4 regions of the Kitasatospora sp. NPDC003701 genome follow, and region 3 is predicted to be linked to each of the others. Evidence: riboswitches for the same ligand, from Rfam matches in the RefSeq annotation. Region 3 holds a riboswitch; each other region holds the start of a gene.
The links. A riboswitch is a leader RNA that binds a small molecule or an ion and turns the genes downstream of it on or off. The one in region 3 is predicted to bind cobalamin.
Positions count from the first base shown of each region.

Region 1: another riboswitch for cobalamin. It lies ahead of ACWDRR_RS32410 (prenyltransferase/squalene oxidase repeat-containing protein); the one in region 3 lies ahead of ACWDRR_RS03810 (prenyltransferase/squalene oxidase repeat-containing protein).
Region 2: another riboswitch for cobalamin. It lies ahead of ACWDRR_RS04480 (HoxN/HupN/NixA family nickel/cobalt transporter); the one in region 3 lies ahead of ACWDRR_RS03810 (prenyltransferase/squalene oxidase repeat-containing protein).
Region 4: another riboswitch for cobalamin. It lies ahead of ACWDRR_RS09445 ((2Fe-2S) ferredoxin domain-containing protein); the one in region 3 lies ahead of ACWDRR_RS03810 (prenyltransferase/squalene oxidase repeat-containing protein).

Region 1 is NZ_JBSFNM010000048.1:14,546-18,502, reverse strand. Features, by position in the region: gene ACWDRR_RS32415 (SCO2322 family protein) at 1-539, opposite strand, end outside; gene ACWDRR_RS32410 (prenyltransferase/squalene oxidase repeat-containing protein) at 743-2,011, opposite strand; cobalamin riboswitch at 2,100-2,220, opposite strand; gene ACWDRR_RS32405 (TetR family transcriptional regulator) at 2,422-3,054, opposite strand; gene ACWDRR_RS32400 (glycosyltransferase family 4 protein) at 3,290-3,957, shown strand, end outside.
Region 2 is NZ_JBSFNM010000003.1:190,855-194,811, forward strand. Features, by position in the region: gene rpmG (50S ribosomal protein L33) at 341-505, shown strand; gene ACWDRR_RS04475 (type B 50S ribosomal protein L31) at 569-820, shown strand; gene ACWDRR_RS04480 (HoxN/HupN/NixA family nickel/cobalt transporter) at 912-2,084, opposite strand; cobalamin riboswitch at 2,118-2,310, opposite strand; partial or broken gene ACWDRR_RS04485 (ArsR/SmtB family transcription factor) at 2,392-2,733, shown strand; gene ACWDRR_RS04490 (hypothetical protein) at 2,943-3,957, shown strand, end outside.
Region 3 is NZ_JBSFNM010000003.1:39,981-43,937, reverse strand. Features, by position in the region: gene ACWDRR_RS03815 (hypothetical protein) at 30-1,445, opposite strand; cobalamin riboswitch at 1,576-1,650, opposite strand; cobalamin riboswitch at 1,729-1,874, shown strand; gene ACWDRR_RS03810 (prenyltransferase/squalene oxidase repeat-containing protein) at 1,979-3,957, shown strand, end outside.
Region 4 is NZ_JBSFNM010000007.1:140,099-144,055, forward strand. Features, by position in the region: gene ACWDRR_RS09440 (hypothetical protein) at 1-1,066, opposite strand, end outside; gene ACWDRR_RS09445 ((2Fe-2S) ferredoxin domain-containing protein) at 1,726-2,157, opposite strand; cobalamin riboswitch at 2,190-2,360, opposite strand; gene ACWDRR_RS09450 (hypothetical protein) at 2,781-3,056, shown strand; gene ACWDRR_RS09455 (ABC transporter ATP-binding protein) at 3,252-3,957, opposite strand, start outside.

The DNA.
Region 1 (3,957 bases), on a different contig from region 3:
CCGGAGCCGCTCGTGGCCGGCCGGTTCGCCGCGCCGAGCTGGTCACCGCAACCCGCCTTCGGGTAACCGGCGATGGCGCAGAGCAGGCCGTTGGTGTCGTACCGCAGCGGCGGGGCGACGGCGGCCAGTACCTCGGCCGAGTTGGCGTTGCCGGGCACGACCGCGCAGGCGGTACGGGGCGCGGGCGGAGTCTCGCCGGGCGAGTCGGCGGCGGTGCCGAAGTCCAGGACCACCGCGACGCGCTTGCGCCCCGGCTGCTCGGCGGTGCCGCCGCAGACGGCGGCGAAGTCCCCGGCGGCGCCGGGCCGCGCGGCGTCCCGGCCGCCGTCTGGGCTGACGGCGAAGCGCCAGCCGTCCACGCTGCCGTCCTGCGGCACGAACACGGCGGGCCCCTGCTGCTGGTAGGCCCAGGCGCCGTCGGACCACTTCCAGAACGACCAGTACCGGTACCCGGCGGCCTGTGCGGGCGCCGCTCCCAGCACCAGCAGGATCAGCACCCCGGCGATCAGTCCGGCGACGAACCGGGCAGCCGCGGCCATTGCCCGCCGGCGCCGCTGCGGGTCGGCGCAGAGCCGCCCGGCCACGCACAGTCGACCGGCCGCAGGGGGCCGACCGGCGGCACCGGAACCACCAGCCACACCGGAACGATCGGCCACACCGGAACGACCGGCGGCGTCCTCCGCCCGACCCCCGGGGTCGGCCGGCCGCCCGGGCACGGCTGCCCGGGGGGTGCCGGGGCCGGTCACCGCTTCAGGCCCCGCTTGCGCTGCAGGCTCAGCACCAGGCCGCCGCCGACGCCGATCAGCAGACCGATGCCGATCGGCCACCACTGGCCGAGGCCGTCGTCCTTCTTCTTCGCAGGCGCCGAGGAGGCGGAGGCCGAAGCCGAAGCCGGGGCGGTCGCCTTGGGCGCCGGGCCGAGCGCGGTCAGCTGCGCGACCAGGTCGCCGCCGAACGCGGCGGGGTCGCGCTGGGCGGCCTGGGCGACCAGCAGCAGGGTGGCGGTGGCGGAGGCGTCGGTGCCGCTCTTCGTCCAGGTGCCGCCCTCCTTGGCCAGCCAGTCCACCGCGCCGGCGGCCTGCTGCGGGTGGCCGCCCTGGATCAGGCCGAGCGCCGCCCAGGCGGTGGCGGTGTAGTCGGGGGTGGGGGTGGCGCCGGGCAGGCTCAGGGTCAGGTGCTGGCCGCCGGCCGCGAGCTGGGCGGTGAGGTAGGCACCGGCCGCCTCGGCGGAGTCGGCGCGCGGCACGAGCGGCTCGGTGGCGCCGTCCGCGCAGGGCAGCGCCTTGGGCGCGGCATCCGTCCGGTTGGTGTTGGTGACCGGCAGCTTCCCGCCCGCCGCGGCGAGCGAGGCCTGGCCGCTGGCCAGGGCGTTCGGGGCGAGCGCGCCGGTCGGGTCGGGCTGGTAGGCGAAGGCCCCGCGCTGGTCGGCGGGGGCGGCGCAGCCGAGCTGGAAGAGCGCGAGCCCGTCGAAGGCGCTGCGGCCCGACTTGGCGACGCCCGCCGGGTCCAGCTTGGCGGCGAGCAGGGCGTTCACGGCCAGGCCCGTGGAGTTGGCGTCACCGGGGGTGCCGGGGGTGTAGGCCCAGCTGCCGTCCGCGTTCTGGTTGGCCTTGAGCCACTGGACGCCCTTGTCGACGGCGTCCTGGTGGCCGCCGAGCGCGACCAGGGCCTGGACGGCGACGGCGGTCGCGTTGCTGTCCTCGTTCTTGGCGTCGCACGCGGCCGAGGTGTCCGCGCGGTACGAGGGCCAGCCGCCGTCGGCGCACTGCTGGCCGGTCAGCCAGGAGACGGCGGAGTCGGCCGGGGTCACCTTGGCACCCGTCAGCGCGGTGAGGGCGAGGGACTGGCGCCACACGCCGTCGTACGTCGGGTCGCCCTTGCCGTAGAGGCCCTCGGGGACGGGCGCGGTGGCGCCGGTCGAGGGGCTGTCGGCGAGGGCCGGTGCGGCGGCGGCGCCGGCCAGCAGGGCGGCGGACAGGGCGGCGGCGCCCAGGCGGGCGGCGGTGAGCATGGTGGAGATGAGCCTTTCGATGAGCGGTGTGGTGGCCCGGGTGGGCCGTTCCGTAGACCTCGACGGTGCCGGGTACGGGTGTGCCCGGTCTGGCCGCTCGCCTCTCCCGGGCATTCCGACTGCCCCGGCCGTCCAGCGCCGGGCTCACGGTTGCGGGTCAGTGCCGGATTCGCACCGGCTTTCCCCGGAGGAGAAGCGGGATGGAGTTGTCCTGCCCGTCGACTTTAGCCGCCGCGACTGCGGCCTCCGTGACTCCGGCCGCCGAGCCCTCCGGCCGCCGAGCCGCCGAGCCGCGGTCGCCGCGCCCGGGCGGTCCGGTCGCCCCCGAGCCGCCCGGACCCCGAGCCGCCCGGACCCCGAGCCGTCGAGAACAGGTTCCACTTCGCCCCGGCCCGCCCGCGGCAGGGCGCTCAGGGCAGGGTGAGCAGCCGCGCGGCGGTGTGCAGGTCGGCGCGGACCTCGGCGATCGAGGCGCGTCCGGAGAGCCAGGAGACCAGGGCCGAGTGCCAGGTGTGCTCGATCACCCGGACGGCGGCGCGCTGGCTCTCGGTCGGCGGCCCGGACTGGCCGAGCGCGTCCAGGATCAGCTGCCCGGTGGCCGAGCTCACCCGGTCCACCTCGGCGCTCACCGAGCGGTCCGCGAACGAGAGCGCACGGACCATCGCCTCGGCCAGCAGCGGCTCGCGCTGGAGCGCGTGGAACGCCCGGGTGAGCGTCTCGGCGACCCTCGACGCCGCGTCCCGCTCGGCCGGCGGGTGCCGCCGGACCTGCTCCTGGAGGCCCTGCAACTGCTCCAGCATGACCGCGACCAGCAGATGGACCTTGGAGGGGAAGTACCGGTACAGGGTGCCGAGCGCCACCTGCGCGCCCTCCGCGACCTCCCGCATCTGCACCGCCTCGTACCCGCCGCGGGCGGCCAGCCCGGTGGCGGCCCGCAGGATCCGCCGCCGCCGTTCGGCCTGGCGGGCGGTCAGCGGCGGGTCGGCGGGCTGCCCGGCGGGGCCGGCGGCGGCGGTGGGTACGGGCGGGGCGGGCGGTGGCAAGGGTGCTCCCGGGGCGCGAGAGTGACGGGGTGCTCCGGCTGGTCCGGCTGCTGCTCCGGCAGGTGTTCCCGGCGTGGCGTGAATCACCAGCCCTGGCACCTGAGGAGTCGCTACGGGCCGGTATCTTCGAGGTCTCTCATTGTTCACATGGTCACTGGCGAACTCCACACCACACTGAAACCTGATCTACTTTAGCGACCGGCAGCACAGACTTCAGCAAGGACGGGAGCCGACGATGACCGCGCAGCCGCTGCGGATTGCCCTGTTGTCGTACCGCGGCGACCCGTTCTGCGGCGGCCAGGGCGTCTACGTACGGCACCTCTCCCGCGAGCTGGCCCGCCTGGGCCACCACGTGGACGTGATCGGCTCCCAGCCGTACCCGGTGCTGGACGAGGTCGAGGGCCCCGGCTCGGTCCGCCTGGTCGAGCTGCCCAGCCTGGACCTCTACCGCGCCGACGACCCGTTCCGCACGCCGGGACTGGCCGAGTACCGGGGCCCGGTGGACGTGCTGGAGTTCGTCACCATGCGCACCGGCGGCTTCCCCGAGCCCCTGACGTTCTCGCTCCGCGCCCGTCAGTACCTCGCCCTGCACAAGGGCCGCTACGACGTGGTGCACGACAACCAGACCCTCGGGTACGGCCTCCTCGGCCTCGCGCGGCACGGGTTCCCGCTGGTCACCACGATCCACCACCCGATCACCGTGGACCGGCAGCTGGAACTGGACGCCGCCCCGAGCCTGCCCCGCCGCCTCTCGCTGCGCCGCTGGTACGCCTTCACCCGGATGCAGCGCCGGGTGGCCGCCCGGCTGGACCGCATCATCACCGTCTCCGGCACCTCGAAGCGCGAGATCGCCGAGCACCTGGGCACCGCGCCGGGCGCGATCTCGGTGGTGCCGATCGGTGC
Region 2 (3,957 bases), 150 kb from region 3:
GATCCGCCCGCCGAGCGGATCCGACCGGGCACCGGGCGGGCGGGGCCCGGGCGGTGACGCGCCCGGCGCCGCTCGGATGCGACCGGTGCCGGGCGGGTGCGCCGGGCGGACGGGCAGATGTGCCGGGCGGACGGTCGGAGCCGGCGGCGCAGCGCGAGCCCCGGCGCGTGCGCGGTCGCGCGCGACTTACGGCCCGCGGCCGGTGGCCCGCGGCCACCCGGGAATGGGCGGGGGCGGGGCCGCGTTACACCTCACGAAAACGACTTCCATTTCGGTGTGCGGCTTTCGGCCGGGCACCCGGCCGGCTCCCGCCGAGCCGCCCCTTCCAGGAGGAGGACTCATGGCCCGCAGCGAACTGCGCCCCGTCGTCAAGCTCAGGTCCACGGCCGCCACGGGCTTCACCTACGTGACCCGCAAGAACCGCCGCAACGACCCGGACCGGCTGGTGCTGCGCAAGTACGACCCGGCCGCGCGCCGGCACGTCGACTTCCGCGAGGAGCGCTGACCCCGCCGCCGCACCGAGCCCCGCCCCGTCCCTCTCCCCCTCGACCCGAGAGGAGCCCCGCTGATGAAGCCCGGCATCCACCCCGTCTACCGCCCGGTCGTCTTCCGCGACAAGGTCGGCGGCCTGACGTTCCTGACCCGCTCGACCCTGGTCCCCGGCCGGACGACCGAGTGGCAGGACGGCACCACCCACCCGGTGGTCGACGTCGAGATCTCCTCGGCCAGCCACCCCTTCTACACCGGCCAGTCCCGCGTCATGGACACCGCCGGCCGCGTCGAGCGCTTCCACCGGCGCTACGGCACGCAGCACAGCTGAGCCCGCCGGACACGGGGAGCGGCGCCCACCCGATCGGATCGGGTGGGCGCCGCTCCGTGAGCGCGACCGGGCGCGGCCGGGCGCGGCCCGGCTACTTCGCGATCTCGGCGGAGTCCTCGGTCCCGGCCGCCCCCTGGGCGGGCACCCCGCCGGCGGCCTTCACCGACTGCGGGCTCCAACGCCGCTCGACGCCGGCCAGCCGCCAGTAGGCGATCGCCGCCGCCCAGACCACCACGAACAGGCCGACGATCACGTAGCCGACGTTGTCCAGCGAGAGGTCGGCGATCCAGCCGCTCACCGGGTCGGTGAGGTCCAGCTTCTCGTGCAGCACGCCGACCAGCTCGATGGTGCCGATGATGAACGCCACCGCGATCGACAGCCCGGTGATCGTCAGGTTGTAGTACACCTTGCGCACCGGGTTGGAGAACGCCCACTGGTAGGCGAAGTTCATGAACGTCCCGTCCAGCGTGTCGAACAGGCTCATCCCCGCCGCGAACAGCAGCGGCAGGCAGACGATCGCGTACCAGGGCAGCCCGGAGGCCGCGCCGGAGCCGGCCATCACCATCAGCGTGACCTCGGTCGCGGTGTCGAAGCCGAGGCCGAGCACCATGCCCACCGGGAACATCTGGCCGGGCCGGGTGATCGAGCGCGTCGCCCGGTTGAGCACCCGGGCGAGCAGACCGCGCGCGTTGAGGTGCTCCTCCAGCTCCGCCTCGTCGAACCGCCCCGCCCGCATCGACCGGAAGACCTTCAGGATGCCGAACAGGGCGGCCAGGTTGAGCGCGCCGATCAGGTAGAGGAAGGCGCCGGAGGCCGAGGTGCCGACCACGCCCAGCCACTGGTGGGTGGGGGAGTCGTCGTCCATCAGCGTGTTGGCCAGCTGCGCGCCGCCCGCCACCAGGGCGGCCATGAGGACCACCATCGACGAGTGCCCGAGGGCGAACCAGAAGCCCACCGAGACGGGCCGCTTGCCGTCCGCCATCAGCTTGCGGGTGGTGTTGTCGATGACCGCGATGTGGTCGGCGTCGAAGGCGTGCCGCATGCCGAGGGTGTACGCGGTGATGCCCAGGCCCACCCCGAAGACCTGCGTACCGACCGCGTAGCCCTCGGGTGCGACCAGGAAGACGAGCGTCCCGAACGCCACCACGTGCATGGCCAGGATCACCCCCATCAGCCCGGCCGTGCGGATGGTGTCCTCGCGCTTCCAGCGGAAGGTGGGCAAGGCGGAGGGCGCCGCGGGGGCGGCGGTTTCGGGCAGGGTCATTCGGGGATCACGCTCCAGCACCTCGTGGAAAGTCGTTCGTGAGATGCCGTGGCCGGTCTCCTGGCTTACGGGGCTTCCGCACCCGCCTTCCCGGGCGCGCGGGGCACCCAGTGGCGTCGTGGGCACGGACGACTCCCCCGATCACAGTGGCGAGGGCCGCTCCGGACTCCGGGCTCCTGAGAGCCCGTCACCGGTCTTCCCGAGCACCACGGCGGGCAACACCGTAGGTGCCCCCGCCGCACCCTTGCAAGGCTGCGCACCTGCGCAGGTGTCCGGAATCACAGGCCCGGGCTGCGAGAATGTCCGCATGCATCTCGTACCGGCCGACCGCGCGGGCCACCGCACCATCGACGGACACCGGGTCTGCGAGGCCATCGCCGCGATCGGCGACCCCGGGCACGTCCGGTCCTGGGCCGAGCGGTTCTCACTGCTCGCCGACCCCGGCCGGCTCGCCCTGCTGCTCGCCCTGCACCGGGCCGGCCCGCTCGCCGTCACCGACCTGGCGGTCGCCACCGGCATGCGCGACCCGGCCGTCTCCCAGGCGCTGCGACTGCTGCGCACGGCGGGTGTGGTCACCGGCGACAAGGACGGACGGGTGGTGCGCTACCGGCTGCTGGACGAGGCGATGCGCCCCCTGCTCGATGCGTGCGCCGCCGCCGAGCACCACGAGCCGGCCGAGGCGCCCGAACACCGCGAGCGCGGACACCGCGAGCCCACCGCGGCGGCCGACCCGCACGAGCCCGGACACCACGAGCCGGGACATCACGACCCCGGGCGCCACCGGCCCACCGCCGCGGCCGGCTGACCCGCCGTCCGGTCAACCGCCCCGGTCCGGGCCCGGGTGAGTACGATCTTCGTGTGCTGATCCGCCGCAGGCCCCGGGCCCGGACCTGGCCCGACGACGACCGCTGGAACACCCGGCCGGTCGAGGCACGCGTCCTGGCGGTCGTCCGCACCCTCACCTCCGCCACCCGCGTGCTCGACGTGCTCAGCCTGCTCCGCGACCGCGACGGCATCCGCTTCTACCTCACCGTCAACCCCGGCTCGGCCTTCACCGCCGGGCTCGACGCCTTCCTGCACGGCCTGCCCGGATTCACCGTCCTGGACTGGCCGGAGGCCACCCGCCACCGCTTCGACCTCGCCGTCGCCTGCGCCGTCCACTCCTCGATGGGCCGGCTGGACGCCCCGCTGATCGTCCTGCCGCACGGCGCCGGCTACAACCGCCTGGTGCGCCAGTCCACCGGGGACACCGTCACCGCCGCCGGCCTCTCCCGGCGTGAACTGACCTACCGCGGGCAGGTGTTCGTCGACGTCCTCGGCCTCTCCCACGAGGAGCAGCTGGACCGGCTGCGGATCTCCTGCCCCGAGGCGCTGCCGCACGCGCGGGTGGTCGGCGACCCGTGCTTCGACCGGATGCTGGGCAGCCTCGCCGCCCGGGACGCCTACCGCGCCGCCCTCGGCGCGGTGGACGGCCGCCGGCTCGTGGTGGTCAACTCCACCTGGAGCGAGCACTCGCTGTTCGGCCGCCACCCCCGGCTGCCGCTGCGCCTGGTCGGCCAACTCCCCGCCGACGAGTACGCGGTGGCCGTCGTCCTGCACCCCAACATCTGGGCCCGGCACGACCCGCAGGCGCTGCTCGCCGCCGCCGAACGCTCCGGGCTCCGGCTCGTCCCGCCGCACCAGGGCTGGCAGGCCGCCCTGGTCGCCGCCGACTGCCTGATCGGCGACCACGGCTCGGTCTCCTTCTACGGCGCCGCCCTGGAACGCCACACCCTGCTGGTCGCCACCGGCGCCGACGAACTCGACCCGCACTCCCCCGGCTACGCCTTCGGCCAGAGCGCCCCGCCGCTCGATCCCGACGGCGACCTGCTCG
Region 3 (3,957 bases):
CGCCACCGGCGCCTGGTCCTGCCGGGCGGTCAGCTGCCGTAGCGCAGCGAGACGGTGTCGCCGACGTGGACCACGGTGGCGCGGGTGGCCGCGGTGGCGGTGGCGCCGTCCAGGGCGACCTTCCAGGTGGACCCACCGCCGTTGGCGGTGCCGTTGACCGCGGTGATCGTGCCGCCGCCGGTGGACGGCGTGACGGCGGTGACGCAGCCGCTCGGGGTGGCGGTGGCGGCGGCGTCGAGGACGTCGCCCAGCGTGGTGGTGGCGCCGGTCGGGGTCAGGGTGACCGCGCAGACCTTCAGCGGGGCGGCGCCGTTGTCGACGACCAGGGCCAGCCGCGCGGCGGTGCCGGGGGTGAAGGAGGTGCTGGCGGCCCAGGCCGGCTCGCCGGCGGCGGTCGGGGCGGGCGGGGTGGCGGTGAAGCCGGCGCCGGCGACGGCGCGCAGGCCGTCGACGGAGGCGTAGGGGGAGGGCACGGTGTCGGTGGACAGGTACTTGAAGCCGCCGCCGGGCTTGAACTGCTGGGCGATCAGGAAGTCGATCGGGGTCTTGCCGGAGCCGCTGGTGAAGTCGGCGCCCTGCGGGTTGATCCCGCAGGCGTTCAGCCCGGAGACGGCCCAGCCGTTGGAGTCGGTGTTGGCGCCGAACATGGAGGTGAAGGCGCCGGAGGCGATCAGCTTGCCCTTGAGGAAGTTCTTGGCGGCGACGATCGCGGTGTCGGTGCTGGGGACGCCACCGCTGCACAGCGCGGCCATCGCGGCGCCGGTCATGTCGATGTCGCTGCCCTGGGCGAGCGCGGTCGGGTTGCCGGCCGCCTTGCTGTAGTTCCAGCCGCCGTCGTTGTGCTGGTTGGCGCGCACCGCCGTGACGGAGGCGTCGACCAGTGCCGCGGGGACGCGCTGGGTGCCGGTCTGCGTCCTGGCGCCCGCGAGGGCGAGCAGACCGAAGACGGTGCCGTTGAAGTTGGCGGACGGGCCGTAGTAGCCGGGTTCGGCGGTCTGCCAGTAGGCGACGGTGTCGGCGATCAGGTTGCGGCCCGGGCCGACGCGGGCCGGGTCGATGCCCGCCGCGTAGGCGTTGAGGGTGCCGCGCTGGTAGTCGGTGGCGACGGGGGTGCCGCTCGGCCAGGTGGTGGCGGCGAGCTGGTTGCGGTAGACGAGCCGGGCGTTCTTGGTGGTGTCGCCGCCCGGGGTGACGTCCGCAGCGGCGGTGCCCGCGGCCGCCAGCGCGCTGAACGCCCACTCGTTGGAGAGCCCGCCACCGGTGACGTAGCTGCCGTCGGCGGCCTGGAGGGACTTCAGATAGGTGACGCCGGTGCTCTTCGAGGTGGCCGTCTGGGTCGGGGTGGCGGTCGCGTGGGCGGCGGGGACGGCCGACAGCAGGAGGGCGCCGGCGGCCAGCGCGACGACGGCGGCGGACGGGACTCGGGAGGAGGGCAGGACGGACACGGGGCGGGCTCCTTGGGGTGACGGGCGCCGAACCTCCCCGGGCCCGGCACTCGTTCGGGAGCGTGACGGCCGGAGCGGGCGCCGCCCGGATCGCGTGGGCTGGCTTTCGCTGGTGCTGCGCGGCCGGGCGGGCATTCGGGCTCGGGGCGGCGCCACCGCCGCCCCACACCGCTGCGCGTCAGCCCCGGATTCGCACCGGGTTCCCCCACGCGGCCATCGCGGACGCTACCGCACCGGCGTCGGGCCCACGAGGTGGCGAAGGCGACATGACGACTCGTTGACGCTGCTTCAGCCTGCATGGTCTGATGAACCGTTTTTCATCCTCGGCGGTCAGGGGAAGCCGGTCCGACTCCGGCGCTGACCCGCAACCGTAGATCCGCCCCTCCGGGGTGGATGAGCCGGAATACCTGCGCCGTGGAGTTCGTCAGCAACACATGCGTCGTCGCGGACTACGACGCGGTCCGGGCAGCCCCCCTCGGCGGGGTCTGCCGGCTGCGCCGTGGTTCCCGCGTCGACCGACCAGGGAGTCGCCGGTGAGGGTCAGCAGCAGTCGCACACGTCACAGAGGCCGGGACCTCGCATCCCTGCTGGTCACCGGAACCGTCGCGATCGCTGCGGGCGGCACCGTCCTGCTCGGGCACCCCGGGAGCGCCGCGGCCGACCCGATCGAGGAGTGCACCGCCACGAGCGGTGCGATCGTCGCCGTCGACTTCGGCCACTGGGGCGGCGGGGTCGTCCGCGGCTGCGACGCCCACCCCACCACCGGGATGAACCTGCTGCGCAACGCGGGCTTCACCACCACCGGCACCGAGCACGACGGCCCGGCCTTCATCTGCCGGCTCGGCAACGGCACCTTCGACAGCGGCACCCAGTACCCGACCGCCGCCGAGGAACCCTGCGTCAACACCCCGCAGGCCACCGCGTACTGGTCGTACTGGATCGCCGAGGCCGGCCAGCAGTCCTGGTCCTACAGCCAGTACGGGGCCGGGACGCAGAAGCCCAAGCCCGGCGAGGTCGAGGCCTGGGTGTACGGCGGCACCGACATCGGCGGCACGAGCGGGGCACCGACCTTCACCCCGGACTCGGTCCGCGCCAGGAACGGCGGCCCCTCGCCGTCCGCCTCGCCGTCCGCGTCCCCCTCGCCCTCCCCGAGCCCGACCGGTCCGCCGCCCGCCGGCGACCCCGCCGCCGCGGCCGCCTGGCTGGCCGGCCGGCTCGTCGACGGCGACCACATGGAGAACTGGGCCTTCGAGGGGCCCGACTACCCCCGGACGTCCCTCACCGCGATCGCGCTCGCCGCCGCCGGCACCCAGGACCCGGCCCTGCGCAAGGTGGTCGCCTTCCTCACCGCCCACACCGACGCCTTCCTCCTCCCGGACGGGCCGGCCGGCAAGCCCGACACCCGGGCCGCCGCGCTGCTGGCCCTGGTCGCCGAGAGCACCGACGGCAACCCCCGGGCCTTCGGCGGCCGGGACCTGATCGCCGCGCTCACCGACCACGTGTGCACGGCGGCCGGCGAGAACGGCAACTGCACGGCCGCCGGGGACTTCTACGGCGCGGCCTCGCCCTGGGTCCAGTCGCTGGGCGTCATCGCCCTGCAGCGCGCCGGTGTCACGCCGCCCGCCGCGACGCTCGCCCGCTTCACGGTGCTCCAGTGCGCCGACGGCGGGATCGCCGGGTCGATGATCGTGGCGGGCGGCTACTGCGAGTCCGACCCCACCATCACCGCCCTCGCCGTCCTGGCCCTGCGCAAGGCCGCCGGCTACGAGCCGACGGCGAAGCGGGCCGCGGAGCAGCTCGCCGCGAGCCAGCAGGCCGACGGCTCCTACGTCCCCTACGCCGGCGCCCCCGGCGACACCCTCAGCACCGCCGGTGCGGCCCAGACGCTCCGGGCCGTCGGCCAGGACACCCGGCAGGCCGCCGCCAAGGCCTGGCTGGCCGCCCGCCAGGGCAAGGACGGCGGCTTCGGTCCCGACGAGTCGACCACCGACGCGGACACGGCCGCCACCGAGCAGGCCGTGCTGGCCCTGACCGGCACCGACCTGACCGCCGTGCGGCACAACCCGGACGGCGCCACCACCACGCCGACCCGGCCCGCCGGCAAGTCCCCCGACCTGGCCAGGGGCAGTGCCTACCTGACCGACCCGGCGCACCTGATCGACGGCCACTACTACGAGGCCTTCCCGACCTTCGCCGACTTCGGCCTCACCATCGACGGCGCCTACGCCCTCGCCGCCACCGGCACCGACGACGCCGCCCTGCGCAGGATCGTCGACTTCCTGGACCAACAGGGCAAGGACCCCAACGTCCGTACCGTCAACGACTGGACCGGTATCGGCACCGAGTACGCCGGTGGCGGTTCGATCGGCAAGGAGGCACTGCTGGCCGAGGTCGTCGGCCGCAACCCGCGCGCCTTCGGCGGCCACGACCTGATCGCCGCCCTCACCGCGGCGGTCTGCCGGGCGACCGACCCGGACACCGGCTGCGTGGCACCCGGCAACTACACCTGGGC
Region 4 (3,957 bases), on a different contig from region 3:
CGTGCAGCATGCGGTACGCCGTCGGTACGACGACCCCGGCGAACATGGTGAGGGTGAACACGTAGCCCACCAGCATCAGCCAGGCGTACCAGCGCGCGACCCTGCGGTCGACCGGGTGGTGGGCGGAGAGGTCCAGCGGCGGCCTGCCGGCGACCCGCCGGACGGCGTTGCGCAGCACGTCGGTCGCGGCGGCATGGAGGTTCACACAGCCCAGGACGGTACTGAGCAGGACGTAGATGTCGGTCCGCAGGTAGAAGAACCCCTGCCAGGCGAGGCGCAGTGCCGTGGCGTAGGCCATCGCGAGGCAGAGCGAGGCGACCACCGCGTTGCTGTCGCGGGTCGCGTCGGCGACCAGGGTGAGGACGGCGATCGCGAGGGTGTCGGCCAGCATGCCGGCCATGATGGGCAGATAGCGCTTCCGGCGGGGCACGCTGACCAGGCCGTCGAGGGAGGTCTCCAGGACCAGGTAGACCAGGCGGCGGCCGATGGAGAGCCGCGAGCGCAGACCGAGCCGGCGGCCGGCCAGGGCGTGGAAGGCCTCGTGCAGGGCGAGTAGCGGCACCTGGCCGACGAACAGCATCAGCACGACCAGGGTGTAGGACGAGCTGAAGAACAGGTTGTCGACGCGCGGGACCAGCTCGGGCACCCGGACCATCTCGGCCACGGCGAGGGCCGTCACGAGCGCGTAGCCCACGAGGGCCGGCGGGCTGAACACCAGGCGGCCCAGCCGCTGCCAGCGCACCGGCGCGGCCGGCCGGGCAGCCGCGTCGTCCCCGACGGGGCGGACGAGGTCGAGGTCCACGAGCGCCTCGACCAGGTCGGCGATGTCGACGCTCTCACCGTGCGCGGCCTGGTAGTTCCCGGCGGCCTCGCGGGGCGTGAGGCCCTCGGCCAGCATCCGGACCAACTCGGCGCCGTCGGCGGGGAAGACGGCGTAGGTGTCGGTCTCCGGGCTGCCGATGGTGACCTCGTCGGCCTCCGGCAGGTACACGAGCTGACGGAGCGGCACCGGCCGGTCCAGGTCGAGGCCCGGGGCGGTGGAGCTGCTGTCCGTGGAGGAGTGCACGGGATCCTCCTGCGGGAGGTAGGGGGAGGGGCGGGGCGGAGCGGTGCCGGCCGGACGCAGTGGCCGGCCGGCACCGTGTTCCCCCGTAGCCCGGGGGGACCGGGTCAGTTCTGCACGGCGCAGGACCACGGCAGGTACAGCGCACGGGCCGCGCTGGTCAGGCGAACCGGGCCGGCCTTGCGGACGACGATCTTCTTCATCGCACACACCTCCTTCGGTGATTGCTCATCAACTGTGCCATTAGCTGAGATGAATGAAGTGCTGGGAGTTATCCATGTCAGCTCGGCGATGGGCCAAGAGTGATGAAGATGTGGTGATCGTGTCAATAGAGCAGGGTTCCCTTGCCTGAGCCGTCCTCGGAGCCCGGCGGGAACCCCCAGGTCGAGGGCGGTGCGGGGATCTCGGTGGCCCGTGCCAACTAATAAACTGAAATGACGGGCCAGCCGCCGGTGCTCCACATGAGCTGATCCTGCGGACCGCGAGGACACCCGCGCGGCCGTCCTCCGGCGGGGTTGTCCACCGGTGCGGCGCGCCCGACCGTCACCCGGTCGCGGTGTCGGCCTCGGCGGTTCGGGCCTGCTCGGCAGTTCGGGCCTGCTCGGCAGTTCGGGTCTGCTCGGTGGTTCGGGCCTGCTCGGTGGTTCATGCCCTCGTGGTGTTCAGGCCTTCGACGGGTCGGCTGTTCGTGCCGCGTCCCGCACCCGCGCCGGCCCCGGTGCGGGGATGCGCAGCGAGTCCAGCAGCGGGGAGAGCGGGCGCTCCGGCGGCGCCTGCCCGGCGGTGCGACTGATCTCCCCTATCCAGGTGCAGAGTTCGGCCGTTTCCGTGGCGTCGGTCACGTTCCCGAACCAGAGCGGCCCGGCCCGCCGGCCGTCCTCGGTCCGCCCGTGGGGGCGGACCACCACGACGTTGGCCTGCTCGCAGGGGCCCAGGCAGTCCGTGACCACCAGGCGCGCGGCCGGCAGGGCGGCCACCGCCTCGGCGAGCACGGCCAGTTGGCCCTCGTGATCGATGCCGGGCCGCTTCCTGGCGGTGCCGCAGCAGCAACCTCGGCAGACCACGACATCGACGGCAGCCGTTACCGGTGACATCGCCCAACCTCCTCGTGGGGTTCCGCGCCCCGACCGTCGGAGAAACCACGGGTCAGTGTCCTGACTCCCGGATCGACGCTCGCCCCGACCTTCCGGCCGCGGGGCCGTGGTCGTCGTGTGGAAGGGGTCGCTCCCCGGTCACAGTGGCGGGACCGTCCCGGAATCACACCGGGTTCCTGCGCACCGTGGTCTCGGATGCTTACATCTCGCCCGCGACCCTGCCGCACCGCGTACGAACACGTCAACCGGGGCCCCTGGGTGCGAGGCGTCCGGAGGGCCGGGCTCGGCCATTCCCGGTCGGTGAAGCCGGATTCCTCGGTTTGCCGCCCCGGCGCGCTGCGATATCCGATCTCGTGGTCGAGCGGGCATTCGCTCCAGGGGGCTCCGAGTATTCGTAACGCGTCGAGGAACGCGTGCGAGTCGCGGACGGGACCCGTGATTGCCATGACGGCGGACCGCCGGAGTCCTGCCGCCCTTCATGGCCGGCCCCGGATGGTTGATCACACCCCGCAGTCGGACGGAAACCTCGATCTCGCGGTGGCTGGCGGAACCACGCCCGGCGGGCGGCTCCCCGCCCCGGCGGTCGGGATGCGGCCGGTGCGGGCCGGGGGCAGGGTCGAGACATGAGCGGAGTGATCGTGCTGGTCGAGCTGGAGCCGTCCACGGAGGTGCTGGACGCGGGGGAGGTCGATGTGGGCGCCCGGATTCGCTGGGTGCACGCGGCGCCGCCCGACCCGGACGTGCCGGAGGATCCGGGGCCGGTCACGTTCTGCGGGATCGACACCGGGGACCTGGAACGGGAGGGCTATCAACCGTCGGGGCCGGGTGAGCCCTGGTACCCGCCGTCCCAGCGGACGCGGCGGTGCCGGGAGTGCGAGGCCGCGCTCAGGGCGCTCTGAGCGCGGCGCGCGGCCGGCCGGCTGTCGGGCCGAGGCCCGGCCGCCCGGGCCCGGCCGCCCGGTCGGGGTCGGGCCGGAAGGTCACGGCCCGGTGCCCCGCAGGGCCGCGGCGGGTGCCCCGAAGGGCGGCTGCCCGGTGTCCGGGCGGGCAGACCGGGCGGCCACCGGGTTCGCGGGGAACGGGCCGCGGCGGCTTCAGGGCGTGGGCTCGACGATGTGGCCGTCGCGGAGTTCGATGACGCGGTCGGCGAGCTCCATGAGGGTGGGGTCGTGGGTGGCGACGAGGGCGGTGACGCCTTCGCTGCGGACCACGGCGCGCAGCAGTTCCATGATGGAGCGGCCGGTTTCGGAGTCGAGCTGGCCGGTGGGTTCGTCGGCGATGATCAGGTCGGGCCGGTTGGCGAGGGCGCGGGCGATGGCGACGCGCTGCTGTTGGCCACCGGAGAGCTCGGCGGGGCGCTGGTTGGCGTGATCGGTGAGGCCGACCAGGGCGAGCAGGGTGCGGGCGCGTTCCTCGCGTTCGGCGGCGGGGGTGTTGCGCAGGCGCATGGGGATGCCGACGTTCTCGGTGGCGGTGAGGACGGGGATGAGGCCGAAGGACTGGAAGACGAAGCCGATGCGGTCGCGGCGCAGTGCGAGTCGGCCGTTCTCGTCGAGGTCGCCGAGGGCGGTGCCGTCCAGGGTGATGGAGCCGCCGGTGGGGGTGTCGAGGCCGCCGACGAGGTTGAGGAGGGTGGTCTTGCCGGAGCCGGAGCGGCCCTTGAGGGCGGTGAGTTCGCCGCGGCGGGCGGTGAAGGAGACGCCGCGCAGTGCGTGTACGGTGCGGTCGCCGGTGCCGAAGCTGTGCGTGAGGTCGGCGACGGTGACCATGTCGGTGGTGACGGTGGCGGCCGATTGCTGC